DNA from 2 places in the Mycobacterium sp. 050134 genome. Region 1 is predicted to be linked to the other one. Evidence: predicted binding sites of a transcription regulator. Region 1 holds the regulator's gene; the other holds the start of a gene.
The links. Region 1 encodes HspR, which represses chaperone genes until heat shock. Its sites were predicted from a motif close to ANNTGAGTNNNNNNNACTCANNT; they were not measured.
Positions count from the first base shown of each region.

Region 2: lon (endopeptidase La) is a predicted target of HspR. The motif match lies at 2,700-2,722, and genes of this name have one in related genera.

Region 1 covers NZ_JAZGLV010000017.1:85,542-91,463, reverse strand. Annotated here, with positions in the region: gene grpE (nucleotide exchange factor GrpE) at 1-218, shown strand, start outside; gene dnaJ (molecular chaperone DnaJ) at 271-1,449, shown strand; gene SKC42_RS20150 (heat shock protein transcriptional repressor HspR) at 1,449-1,835, shown strand; gene SKC42_RS20145 (hypothetical protein) at 1,852-2,703, opposite strand; gene SKC42_RS20140 (hypothetical protein) at 2,719-3,063, shown strand; gene SKC42_RS20135 (nSTAND1 domain-containing NTPase) at 3,283-5,922, shown strand, end outside.
Region 2 covers NZ_JAZGLV010000009.1:184,066-189,987, forward strand. Annotated here, with positions in the region: gene SKC42_RS13145 (alpha-amylase family protein) at 1-833, shown strand, start outside; gene SKC42_RS13150 (DUF1810 domain-containing protein) at 830-1,267, opposite strand; gene SKC42_RS13155 (alpha-hydroxy acid oxidase) at 1,304-2,566, shown strand; gene lon (endopeptidase La) at 2,735-5,065, shown strand; gene SKC42_RS13165 (hypothetical protein) at 5,274-5,699, shown strand; gene SKC42_RS13170 (TfoX/Sxy family protein) at 5,858-5,922, shown strand, end outside.

The DNA of each region.
Region 1 (5,922 bases):
CGGTGCTGCACGAGGCCGTCCAGCACGAGGGCGACGGCGGCGAGGGCTCCCGGCCCGTCATCGGCACCGTCATGCGGCAGGGTTACAAGCTCGGCGAGCAGGTGCTACGGCACGCGCTGGTCGCCGTCGTCGACACGGTCGGCGACGCCGGCGCGGCCCCGGCGGCCGACACGAAACCGGGCGAATCGGACGATAAAGCCGGCAGCCCGGGTGACTAGACCACACAATCAGCACAACAAGACAACAAAAGGTGAGAGGGGGTGACGCAACATGGCCCAGCGTGAATGGGTCGAAAAGGACTTCTACAAGGAGCTGGGCGTCTCCTCCGACGCCAGCCCGGAGGAGATCAAGCGCGCCTACCGCAAGCTGGCGCGCGACCTGCATCCCGACGCCAACCCCGACAACCCCGCCGCGGGCGAACGGTTCAAGGCCGTGTCCGAGGCGCACAACGTGTTGTCGGACCCGGCCAAGCGCAAGGAGTACGACGAAACCCGTCGGCTGTTCGCCGGCGGCCGCTTCGGTGGCGGCCGCCGGTTCGACGGCGGCGGCGGCTTCGGCGGGTTCGGCGGTGACGGTGCCGAGTTCAACCTGAACGATCTGTTCGACGCCGCCGGGCGAAGCGGCGGGGCCAACATCGGCGACCTGTTCGGCGGCCTGTTCGGCCGGGGCGCCGGCAACCGTCCCAGCCGGCCGCGGCGCGGCAACGACCTGGAGACCGAGACGCAGCTGGAGTTCGTCGAGGCCGCCAAGGGCGTGGCGATGCCGCTTCGGCTGACCAGCCCGGCGCCGTGCACCAACTGTCACGGCAGTGGCGCGCGCCCGGGCACCAGCCCGAAGGTGTGCCCGAGCTGCAACGGTTCCGGCGTGATCAACCGCAATCAGGGTGCGTTCGGTTTTTCCGAGCCGTGCACCGACTGCCGGGGCAGCGGCTCGATCATCGAGCACCCCTGCGACGAGTGCAAGGGCACCGGCGTGACCACGCGCACGCGCACCATCAACGTGCGCATCCCGCCCGGCGTCGAGGACGGGCAGCGCATCCGGCTGCCCGGTCAGGGGGAAGCTGGCCTGCGCGGCGCCCCGTCCGGTGACCTGTACGTGACGGTGCACGTGCGGCCGGACAAGGTCTTCGGCCGCGAGGGCGACGACCTGACGGTGACAGTTCCGGTTAGCTTCACCGAATTGGCCTTGGGCACAACGCTTTCGGTTCCGACGCTGGACGGCAAGGTCGGCGTCCGGGTGCCCAAGGGCACCGCCGACGGCCGGATCCTGCGGGTGCGCGGACGCGGCGTGCCCAAGCGCAGCGGTGGTAGCGGGGACCTGCTGGTCACCGTGAAGGTGGCGGTGCCGCCCAACGTGGAGGGCGCCGCGCAGGAGGCCCTGGAGGCCTACGCGGCCGCCGAGCGGGCCAGTGGTTTCGATCCGCGAGCGGGATGGGCGGGTAATCGCTGATGGCAAGGAATTCGCGAGAAGAGGGGTCGCGCACCTTCCTGATTTCGGTGGCGGCGGAACTGGCGGGCATGCACGCGCAGACCCTGCGCACCTACGACCGCCTCGGGCTGGTCAGCCCGCGCCGGACTTCCGGTGGGGGACGGCGCTATTCGGAGCACGACGTCGACCTGCTGCGGGAGGTGCAGCGGCTGTCGCAGGACGAGGGTGTCAACCTGGCCGGCATCAAGCGCATCATCGAGCTGACCAATCAGGTCGAGGCGCTGCAGTCGCGGGTCAAGGAGCTGACCGAGGAGCTGGCGCAGGTGCGTGCCGGCCAGCGCCGCGACCTCGCGGTGGTGCCCAAGAGCACCGCGCTCGTCGTGTGGCAGCCGCGCCGCGCCCGCTAGGCGACCGGCCCGCGCGTCAGCGAGTTCGAAATCGCCTGCGACCCGACGGAAGACGGTCGAGCAGCGCCGACAGTTGTTCGGGTTGTTCGAGCAGCACCGCATAACTGAGCAGCCAGTAGATGACGTCGAGCACGACGTCGGTGAGCTCGGGTCGCCGGGCGGTCTCGAGCCGCTCGAGCAGTTCGGCGACGGCCACCTGTTCGCGTTCCATCGTCGCGCGCCGTGACCCGCCGACCCAGGGACACATCGCGGGTGGCAACGGCTCGGAGGGCACCCGGGGTGTGTCGTGGGCACGCATCATGTTCCGCGCCTTGGCGTCGAGCGCCCGACAGTCGGACCGACCGGTGAGCAGGTTCGCCGCCTCGGCGTCCTCGAAGAACGCGTCCCCCAGCCTGCCGAGGTCGGCGAGCCGCTTGATTTCGGCCACCACACCCGGAGACATGACGCGGCGCCGGTCCTCGCCGAAGGTGAAGGGGTCCACGAGGGAAGCGGTGTTGTCGACGACGATGAACGAGGCCGCCGACATCAGCGCGGCGACGTCCTCCTGCCAATCGATGTCGGACTCCACGCGAAAGCCCACCTGGTAGGCCTTGCGCTTGCCGATCGTGATGTCGACGACATACGACTCTATGGGATTGGCCATCCACACCACTGGCATCGGGGCGATGGAATCAACGAGGTCGGCCAGCTCGGGCATCTCCAGTGCCAGGGTGCCCGACATGACGACGCCGGCGGGGTATCGGGCCATGATGCGGTTGTTGTAACCGCGCAGGAACAACACGAACGGCCGGCCCGCCGATTGGGCGTCGGCGAAGAGCGCTTCGGTGCGCAGGCGCGCGGCCCGGCGTTCCTCCAGGTGCGAAACCATATTCCTGGCATCGGCGTGTCGCTCGTGCTCGAGGTTGGCACGTTGTTTCCGACTGCGTTTCGGCAGCTTTCCGCTGACGACGAATTCGAGGAGTTTTGCCTGCAGTTTGCCCGCATGGTCTTGAAGCTCGACCGGCACGTGCCAATGCGGATCGAGTTCAAGCGATGGCTGACCGTCGCGCATCGCGATCAGCGGCGCGAATTGCTGGTCACCCGCCGCCTCGGTCAGCGAAACAGCAAGTGCGCCTTGAATTTCCGTCCATTGAATTGGATCGCCGTCGCGGCGCGTCCGTGCCGGCCCCGCTTCGTCCTGCGCCGCGCGCAGCTGCGGGTCGGTCGTCTGCCGGCGGCGTTTCAATAGCGCCGAAGGCCGCTTCACCGGTCGAGGCTACATCCGCGCGGGGGTTCGCACCAGATGTCGCCTGGTGGTCCGTCATCCCGCACTTCTGCGGTGCGTATGACTTCCGGTGGTGGTGGCAATCGTTGGCGAGCGGCCTGGCCGTTTCGGAAGCCGGCGCCGAGCGCAAACTAAGCCGTCGAATACGTACCCACCTGGCGCGTTTTGCGCGAGCATATAGCCATGTCCCGGGTGTTCATCAGCCACTCGCATCAGGACAGCGCGCAGGCAGTGGCTTTGAAGACCTGGCTCGAGCAGACAGAACCCGGCCTCGCCAACGAGATCTATCTCGATTTGGACCCCGACACCGGCACCCCGGCGGGCAGTCGCTGGAAGGACGCGCTGCGGGCAGCCAGTGAGCGTTGCGAGGCGGTTATCTGTGTGCTGTCGCAGCATTGGGACGATTCGCACGAATGCAAGACGGAGTACCGCATCGCCGAGGATCGCGGCAAGCCGATCTTCCCCGTGTGCCTGGCCCCTTCGACCGGAGCCGACATCACCAGTGAGTGGCAACGCTGCGACCTGTTCGGCGACGGGCCCATGACGTCGATCAGCGTGGACGGGCACCCCGAGGCGGTGCGTTTCTTGACTTCGGGGCTACGCCGGCTGCGTAACGGGTTGCGCGACGCCGGCATCGCACCGGACGGCTTCGAGTGGCCGCCGGCCGACGACCCGCATCGCGCGCCCTACCGCGGATGGCAACCGCTGCAAGCCGTGGACGCCGCGGTCTACTTCGGCCGCGACGCGCAGATCAACCGCGCGCTGAGCGCGATCCGCGAACTCCGCAGCTCGGGCGAGAGCCGGGCGCTGGTCATCCTCGGGCCGTCGGGGGTGGGGAAGTCGTCGTTTCTGCGGGCCGGCCTCTTGCCGCGGCTGCGGCGCGATGACCGCCACTTCCTGCCGATGGACATCGTGCGGCCGGAGCGCCGCCCGTTGACCGGCCCCTACGGTCTGGCCCGCTCCCTGCACAGCCTGCGCGCAGCGCTGCGCCTCACCCAACCGGTCCTCGGCGACCTGAAGGCCTGCGCCGCCGATCCGGCTCGAGTGCGGAGCTGGCTGCTGGAGGCCCAACACGCCGCGACCCAACGGGTCCTTGACGACGGTCCGGCACCACCGCCCACCATTGTGCTGGCCATCGACCAGGCCGAGGAATTGTTCGGCGCCGAAGCGGGGAACGAAGCCTCGGAATTCCTGACCGTGGTCGCTGGCCTCTTGCGCAGCGCGCAGCCCCCACTGTCGATCGTGGTGCTGGCCACGATCCGCTCCGACCGCGTCGAGCCGCTGCAAACGGCGCCGCAGCTCGCCGGGGCGCCCGCGCCGAAACTCTTCGAGGACTTGCGACCCATGCCGCGCGACCGCTACCGAGAAGTGATCTGCGGCCCGGCCGAACGCGCGCAGCGGGCGGGCGGCCGCTTGCGGTGGTCACCCGACCTAGTGGAGCGGCTGCTGGCGGACTGCGCGGAGGGCGCCGACGCGCTACCGCTGCTTTCGCTGACGCTTGCTCGCCTGTACGAGGACTACGGCGGTGGTGAGGTCGGGCTCGCGGAGTACGAGGCGACGGGTGGGATGGGCAGAGTCGTCGAAACCGAGATCGCCGCAGTACTTTCCGCCGACCCCGACACCCGCGAGGGTGAGTTGGCGCGGCTGCGCTCCGCGTTCATCCCCTGGCTGGCGACTATCAACGCCGCCAACGACGAGCCCCTGCGCCGGCCCGCGCGGTGGGTGGACCTGCCTCCCGAGAGTCACCGTCTCATCGACGCCCTGGTCGCTCAACGGCTGCTGCTGAAAGACGAGCGCGACGGTGAAGTGATCGTCGAGGTCGCCCTCGAAAGCCTGCTGCGTCAGTGGGACACGCTCGCGGGATGGTTGCACGACGAGTCGGCCGACCTGAAGAACACCGACAATCTCGAGCAGGCGGCACAGGCGTGGGAACGCACCGCCCGTCGCAGCGACTGGCTGCTGGAGGGCGAGCGACTCACCGAGGCCGAAGCCCTGGCCACCAAACCGGGTTTCCGGGACCGGCTCAACACCACCCGCGAATACCTGCTTGCTTCTCGGCAGCGCGAGGATCGGCGCGCCCAGGGGCTTCGCAAACGGGCTCGGGTGCTGCGGGTCGCGCTGGTCCTCGTGGCCGTGGTCGCGGTCGTCGCCATGATCGGATTCGGCTGGGCGTTCCTCGCCCGACGTGACGCCGACGCGCGTTTCCGGGATGCGACCGCGTTGCGGCTGTACGGGGAGTCGCAGCTGCTGCTCGCGGGCTTGAGTCCGGGCGGCAGCGACGACGTCACCGCCATCGAGAAGCTGCTGGCCGCGCTTGCCATTCCGTCGCACCACCAGGGCGAGCGGTACCCGCTGCTGACCGCGCTGCAGCAGGAACGAGACTTGCTCAAGGTCATCGACGTTCCGGCCATGGTGGCCGGCGTCGCGGTGAGCCCCGATGGCAGCCGAATCGCCGCGGGACTCGCCGACCACACGGTCCGGTTGTGGGATGCGTTGACCGGCAAGCCGATCGGGCAGCCGCTGCGCGGCCACGACGGCATCGTCACCAGCGTGGCGTTCAGCCCCAACGGCGCCCGCCTGGCCTCCGGCAGCATGGATCAGACCGTCCGGTTGTGGGATGTCGCCACCGGCCAACCGATCGGCCAGCCGCTGCGCTCGCCGCGCCAGGTGGTCACCAGCGTGGCGTTCAGCCCCGACGGCACCCGCCTGGCGTCCGGCAACAGCCGATACGTGTGGCGGTGGGACGTGGCGACCGGCCAACCGATCGGCGACCCGCTGCGCGGCCACGACGATTTGGTCTCGAGCGTTGCGTTCAGCCCCGAT
Region 2 (5,922 bases), on a different contig from region 1:
CCGACTACGTCGTCGACGTGATGGCGCACTGGCTGGGGCGCGGGGCGGACGGCTGGCGCCTGGACGCGGCTTATGCCGTGCCGCAGGCCTTCTGGGCGTCCACCCTGCCGCGGGTGCGCGAGCGGCACCCCGACGCCTGGTTCGTCGGCGAGCTGATCCACGGCGACTACGCCGCGGCGGTGCGGGCGGCCACGTTCGACTCGGCCACCCAGTACGAGCTGTGGAAGGCGATCTGGAGCAGCCTCAACGACGGCAACTTCTTCGAGCTCGACTGGGCGCTGCAGCGGCACAACGACTTCCTGGCCAGCTTCGCTCCCCTGACCTTCATCGGCAACCACGACGTGACCCGCATCGCCAGCCAGCTCACCCGCCGCGAACACGCCGCCCACGCGTTGGTGGTCCTGCTGACCGTCGGCGGGGTACCCAGCGTGTACGCCGGCGACGAGCTGGGATTCCGTGGGGTCAAGGAGGAGCGGTGCGGGGGCGACGACGCCGTGCGGCCCGAGTTCGGGTCGCCACCAATGGAATTGGACGCATTCGGCATCGAGATGTGGGAACTGTACCGCTATCTGATCGGGCTGCGCCGCCGTCACCCGTGGCTACACGGGGCGTCCACCGGCGCGGTGCGGCTGGAAAACCGCGGCTACCTCTACGAGACCCGTAGCGGCGAGAACGCCCTGCTGGTCGCACTCAACATCTCCGACGAGCCGCAGCGGTTCACGCTGGACTGGGGCCGCGCCGCGGTGATCGCCGGGTCGGCCGCCCCGCCGCCGCAGGTCGTCGACACGGTGAACGTCGAGCCGCACGGCTGGCGGATCCTGCGCCCGGTCTAGCGGTCGGCCAGGAGTTTGAGCGTCAGCGCATCCTGCCGGCCGTCGTAGTACTTGTGGAGCAGGGCGAGGAAATCGTCGTTGTCGGCGGTGGCCCGTGCGAACAACGTCATCGACGAGCACAGCTTGAGGTCGTCCGGCGAGCCGAAGATCTGACCGACCGATCGGCCCTGTACCTCGTTGACCAGGCCGACGCACTCGTGCAGACGCGACCCGAGGACGGGGTGCCGCAGGTAGGCGCCGGCCTCGTCCAACGAGGAGATGCCATAGCGCTCGGCCGTCGGGCTGCTGCCCAGTCCGCGCAGCTGCGGGAAGACGAACCACATCCAGTGACCGCGTTTGCGTCCGGCCCGCAACTCTTCGACGACGCGGTCGTAGACGGGGGCCTGCGCGTCTGCGAAGCGCCGCAAATCGAAGGGATCGTCCGCCATCTCCATGTGACTACGGTGGCACACATGACTTCTAAATCTCATATGGCTTTTACCCAACGAACGGCCGTTACCCGAAGAGTGCCCAAGGTGCGGGACTTCGCGCCGTTGATCCACTTCAAGCGACCGGAGTTCGACGCGACCAAGCGCCGCCTCGACGCCGCGTACACGATCGACGACCTGCGTCGCATCGCCAAGCGCCGCACCCCCAGGGCGGCCTTCGACTACACCGACGGTGCCGCCGAAGAGGAGCTGTCCATCGCGCGCGCTCGACAGGCGTTCCTGGACATCGAGTTTCACCCGACGATCCTGCGTGACGTCACCAACGTGACCGCCGGCCGCAACGTCCTGGGCCAACCGGTCGTCCTGCCGTTCGGCATCGCACCCACGGGATTCACCCGGCTGATGCAGACCGAGGGCGAGATCGCCGGCGCCGCCGCGGCGGCCCGGGCCGGGATCCCGTTCTCGCTGTCCACCCTCGGCACCACCGCGATCGAAGACCTGGTGAGCGCTGTACCGCAGGGCAGGAAGTGGTTCCAGATGTACATGTGGCGCGACCGCGACCGGTCGATCGCGCTCGTGCGGCGCGCGGCGGCCGCCGGCTTCGACACCCTGCTCGTCACGGTCGACGTCCCGTCCGGCGGCGCGCGGCTGCGCGACAACCGCAACGGCATGACGATCCCGCCCGCGCTGACGCTGCGCACCGTGCTCGACGCGGTGCCGCACCCCAAGTGGTGGTTCGATCTGCTGACCACCGAACCGCTGTCGTTCGCGTCGCTGGATCGCTGGCCGGGCACCGTCGCCGAATACCTGAGCACGATGTTCGACCCGAGCGTCACCTTCGACGACCTCGAGTGGATCAAGTCGCACTGGCCCGGCAAGCTTGTCGTCAAGGGAATTCAGACGCTCGAGGATGCCCGCGCCGTCGTCGAGCGCGGCGTCGACGGCATCGTGCTGTCGAACCACGGCGGTCGCCAGCTGGATCGGGCACCAGTGCCGTTCCACCTGTTGCCGGCGGTGGCTCGTGAACTCGGCAAGGACACCGAGATCCTGCTGGACACCGGCATCATGGCCGGCGCCGACATCGTGGCCGCGATCGCGCTGGGCGCGCGGTTCACGCTCGTCGGGCGGGCCTACCTCTACGGGTTGATGGCCGGCGGCGAAGCCGGGGTGACCCGCGCGATCCAGATCCTCGAGGAGGGTGTGATCCGGACCATGCGGCTGCTCGGGGTCACCTGCCTCGAGGAGCTCACGCCCAAGCACGTGACGCAGCTGCGGCGATGGGGGCCCATTTCGCCGGCGGGTTAACGGGCCGTCCTCGGCCCGGCGGCGCCGAGATTGCCGCCGGGGCTGCGGTGAGGGCCGCTCGCACGGCCATGGCGGCAATCTCGGCGAGCCGCGGTGACCGTCCTCGGGCCGGGAACAAACCGGCGCACCGAGGGGTTAAGCGCATCAGACTCAACTTTTGGAGGACTGATGGCTGAAGCCAAATCGGTGCCGGTGCTATTCGTGACCGACACCATCGTGCTGCCCGGGATGGTTGTGCCGATCGCGCTCGACTCGAGCTCTGAGGCCGCGCGGGCGGCGATCGACGCCGCGAAGGCCAGCGAATCGGGGCAGCTGCTGATCGCGCCCCGACTGGACGACCGCTACCCCACGCACGGCGTGATTGCCAAGATCTTGCAGGTCGGGCGCATCGCCGGCGGCGGGACCGCTGCCGTCGTGCGCGGCGAGCGGCGGGCGCAGATCGGTGCCGGGGCGTCCGGCCCCGGCGCGGCGCTGTGGGTCGAGGTGACCGAGGTCGCCGACTCCGTGCCGACCGACGAGGTGAAGGCCCTCGCGGCGGAGTACCGCAAGCTGCTGCTGGCCATGCTGCAGCGGCGCGAGGCGTGGGAGATCGTCGACTATGTCAACGGCCTGACCGACCCGTCGGCGCTGGCGGACACCTCCGGCTACGCGTCCTATCTGAGCAGCACGCAGAAGCGGCAGCTGCTGGAAACCACCGACGTCGCCGAGCGGCTGCGGGTGTTGATCGACTGGACCAGCTCGCACCTGGCCGAGGTCGAGGTCAACGACAAGATCGCCGAGGACGTCCGCGAGGGCATGGAGAAGACGCAGAAGGAGTTCCTGCTACGCCAGCAGCTGGCCGCGATCCGCAAGGAGCTCGGTGAGGGCGAACCGGACGGTTCCGAGGACTACCGGGCGCGCGTCGAGGCGGCCGACCTGCCCGAGAAGGTGCGCGAGGCCGCGCTGCGCGAGGTCGGGAAGTTGGAACGCTCCAGCGACCAGAGCCCCGAGAGCGGCTGGATCCGCACCTGGCTGGACACCGTGCTCGACCTGCCGTGGAACGTGCGGACCGAGGACTCGACCGACCTGAAGGCCGCGCGCGAGGTCCTGGACGCAGACCACCACGGGCTGGACGACGTCAAGGAGCGAATCGTCGAATACCTGGCCGTGCGCACCCGCCGCGCGCAGCGCGGGCTGCAGGTCGTGGGCGGCCGCGGCTCCGGCGCGGTGATGGTGCTGGCCGGTCCCCCCGGGGTCGGCAAAACGTCGCTGGGTGAGAGCGTGGCCCGGGCGTTGGGCCGCAAGTTCGTCCGCGTCGCCCTGGGCGGCGTGCGCGACGAGGCCGAGATCCGCGGCCACCGGCGCACCTATGTGGGGGCGCTGCCGGGCCGGATCGTGCGCGCGATCGGCGAGGCGGGGACGATGAACCCCGTCGTGCTGCTCGACGAGATCGACAAGGTCGGTTCGGACTACCGCGGCGACCCGTCGGCCGCCCTGCTCGAGGTCCTGGACCCGGCGCAGAACCACACGTTCCGCGACCACTACCTGGATCTGGACCTCGACCTATCCGACGTCGTGTTCCTGGCGACGGCGAACGTCATCGAGAACATCCCGTCGGCACTGCTGGACCGCATGGAGCTGGTGCAGATCGACGGCTACACCGAGGACGACAAGGTCGCCATCGCCCGTGACTACCTGCTGCCGCGGCAGCGGGAGCGGGCGGCGCTGACCGACAACGAGGTGGTCGTCACCGACGCCGCGTTGCGCAAGATCGCCGCCGACTACACCCGCGAGCCTGGGGTACGGCAGTTCGAGCGGCTGCTGGCCAAGGCGCTGCGCAAGGTGACGACCAAGCTGGCGGACGATGCCGGACCGATGACGGTCGACGAGCCCGACCTCGTCGAATACCTTGGTCGGCCGCGGTTCACTCCCGAATCGGCCGAACGCACGGCGGTGCCGGGCGTGGCCACCGGCCTGGCCGTGACCGGCCTGGGCGGCGACGTCCTCTACATCGAGGCCGGTGCGACGGACGGCGAGGCGGGCTTGCAGCTCACCGGTCAGCTGGGCGACGTCATGAAGGAGTCGGCGCAGATCGCGCTGTCGTACGTGCGCTCGCACGCCGCGGAGCTCGGTGTCGACCCGAAGGCGCTGGACCGGCGGATCCACGTGCACGTGCCGGCGGGCGCGGTGCCCAAGGACGGCCCGTCGGCCGGCGTCACGATGGTCACCGCGCTGGTGTCGATGGCCACCGGACGTCAGGTCCGCTCGGACGTCGGCATGACCGGCGAGGTCACGCTGAACGGCCGGGTGCTGCCGATCGGCGGCGTCAAGCAGAAGCTGCTGGCCGCCCAGCGTGCGGGATTGTCGACGGTGTTCATCCCGGCACGCAACGAGCCCGACCTCGACGACGTGCCCGCGGAGGTGCTCCAGGCGCTGGACGTGCGGCCGATGACCGACGTCGCCGAGATCGTCGCGCAGGCGCTGCAACCGGTGACCGAAGCTGCGTCGGTAGCCGCCTGACGCTCGCTGGCAATAGCTTGTCGAATGGCTGGGACGTCGCTGCCAATTGATCGGTGCGATCGCGTTTTCGGCTCTCGGTGCCGGGGTAGCCGAGGAGTCGGGGGCCGATCCCCTCAGCCCAACCAAGGTGCTGAGGACAACTGAACAACGACGTCAACGCTGTTGCGCTGCCTGCGTGGCAGTCAAAACCGCTCGACAAGGAGTTCGCATGAAGCTGAACAAGATGGCGGCAACCGCTGCGATGGCGGGTGCCCTCGGGTCCGCGGCACTCGGCATCGGTGCCGGTATCGCACAAGCCGACCCGAACGGCCCCGGCCCGGGTGGCCCTAACGTGCCGGGACCCAACGTGCCTGGACCGAATGGGCCGGGGCAGCAGCCGGGTCCGGGTTACGTTCCGATTTGTAACCCTGGCGCGCCGGGGGTCAACTGCACCCGACCGGGTACGCCCCTGCCGCCCGGACAGCACGGTACCCCGCCGCCGGGACAGTACAACGACCCGCAGGGTTACGGGTTGCCGGCGACCTGGGTCAATCCGCCGAACTACCCCGTCGGCGAATACCCGATCTTCTTTAACCCGGATGTGGGCCAGTGGGGCGCCACCATCAATGGTCAGTTCGTGGTGTACACCCCCTAACCAGGCACAACGAAGCAGCCGCCCTCAGAGGGCGGCTGTCTTCGTCTGTTGGGCCTGGCAGCCGGGTGTCCTGCGCTTCCGGCTTGGCGTTGAATGGGGCGGTGCATCCGATTCGCCCGATGGTGCCGGCCTGCCTGTCGCGGTCGAGCTGACTCGGCATGGCGTACGACGAAGACCTGGCCAACGGGATCCGCGAACTCCTCGGCGCCGAGCGCGGCGTCGA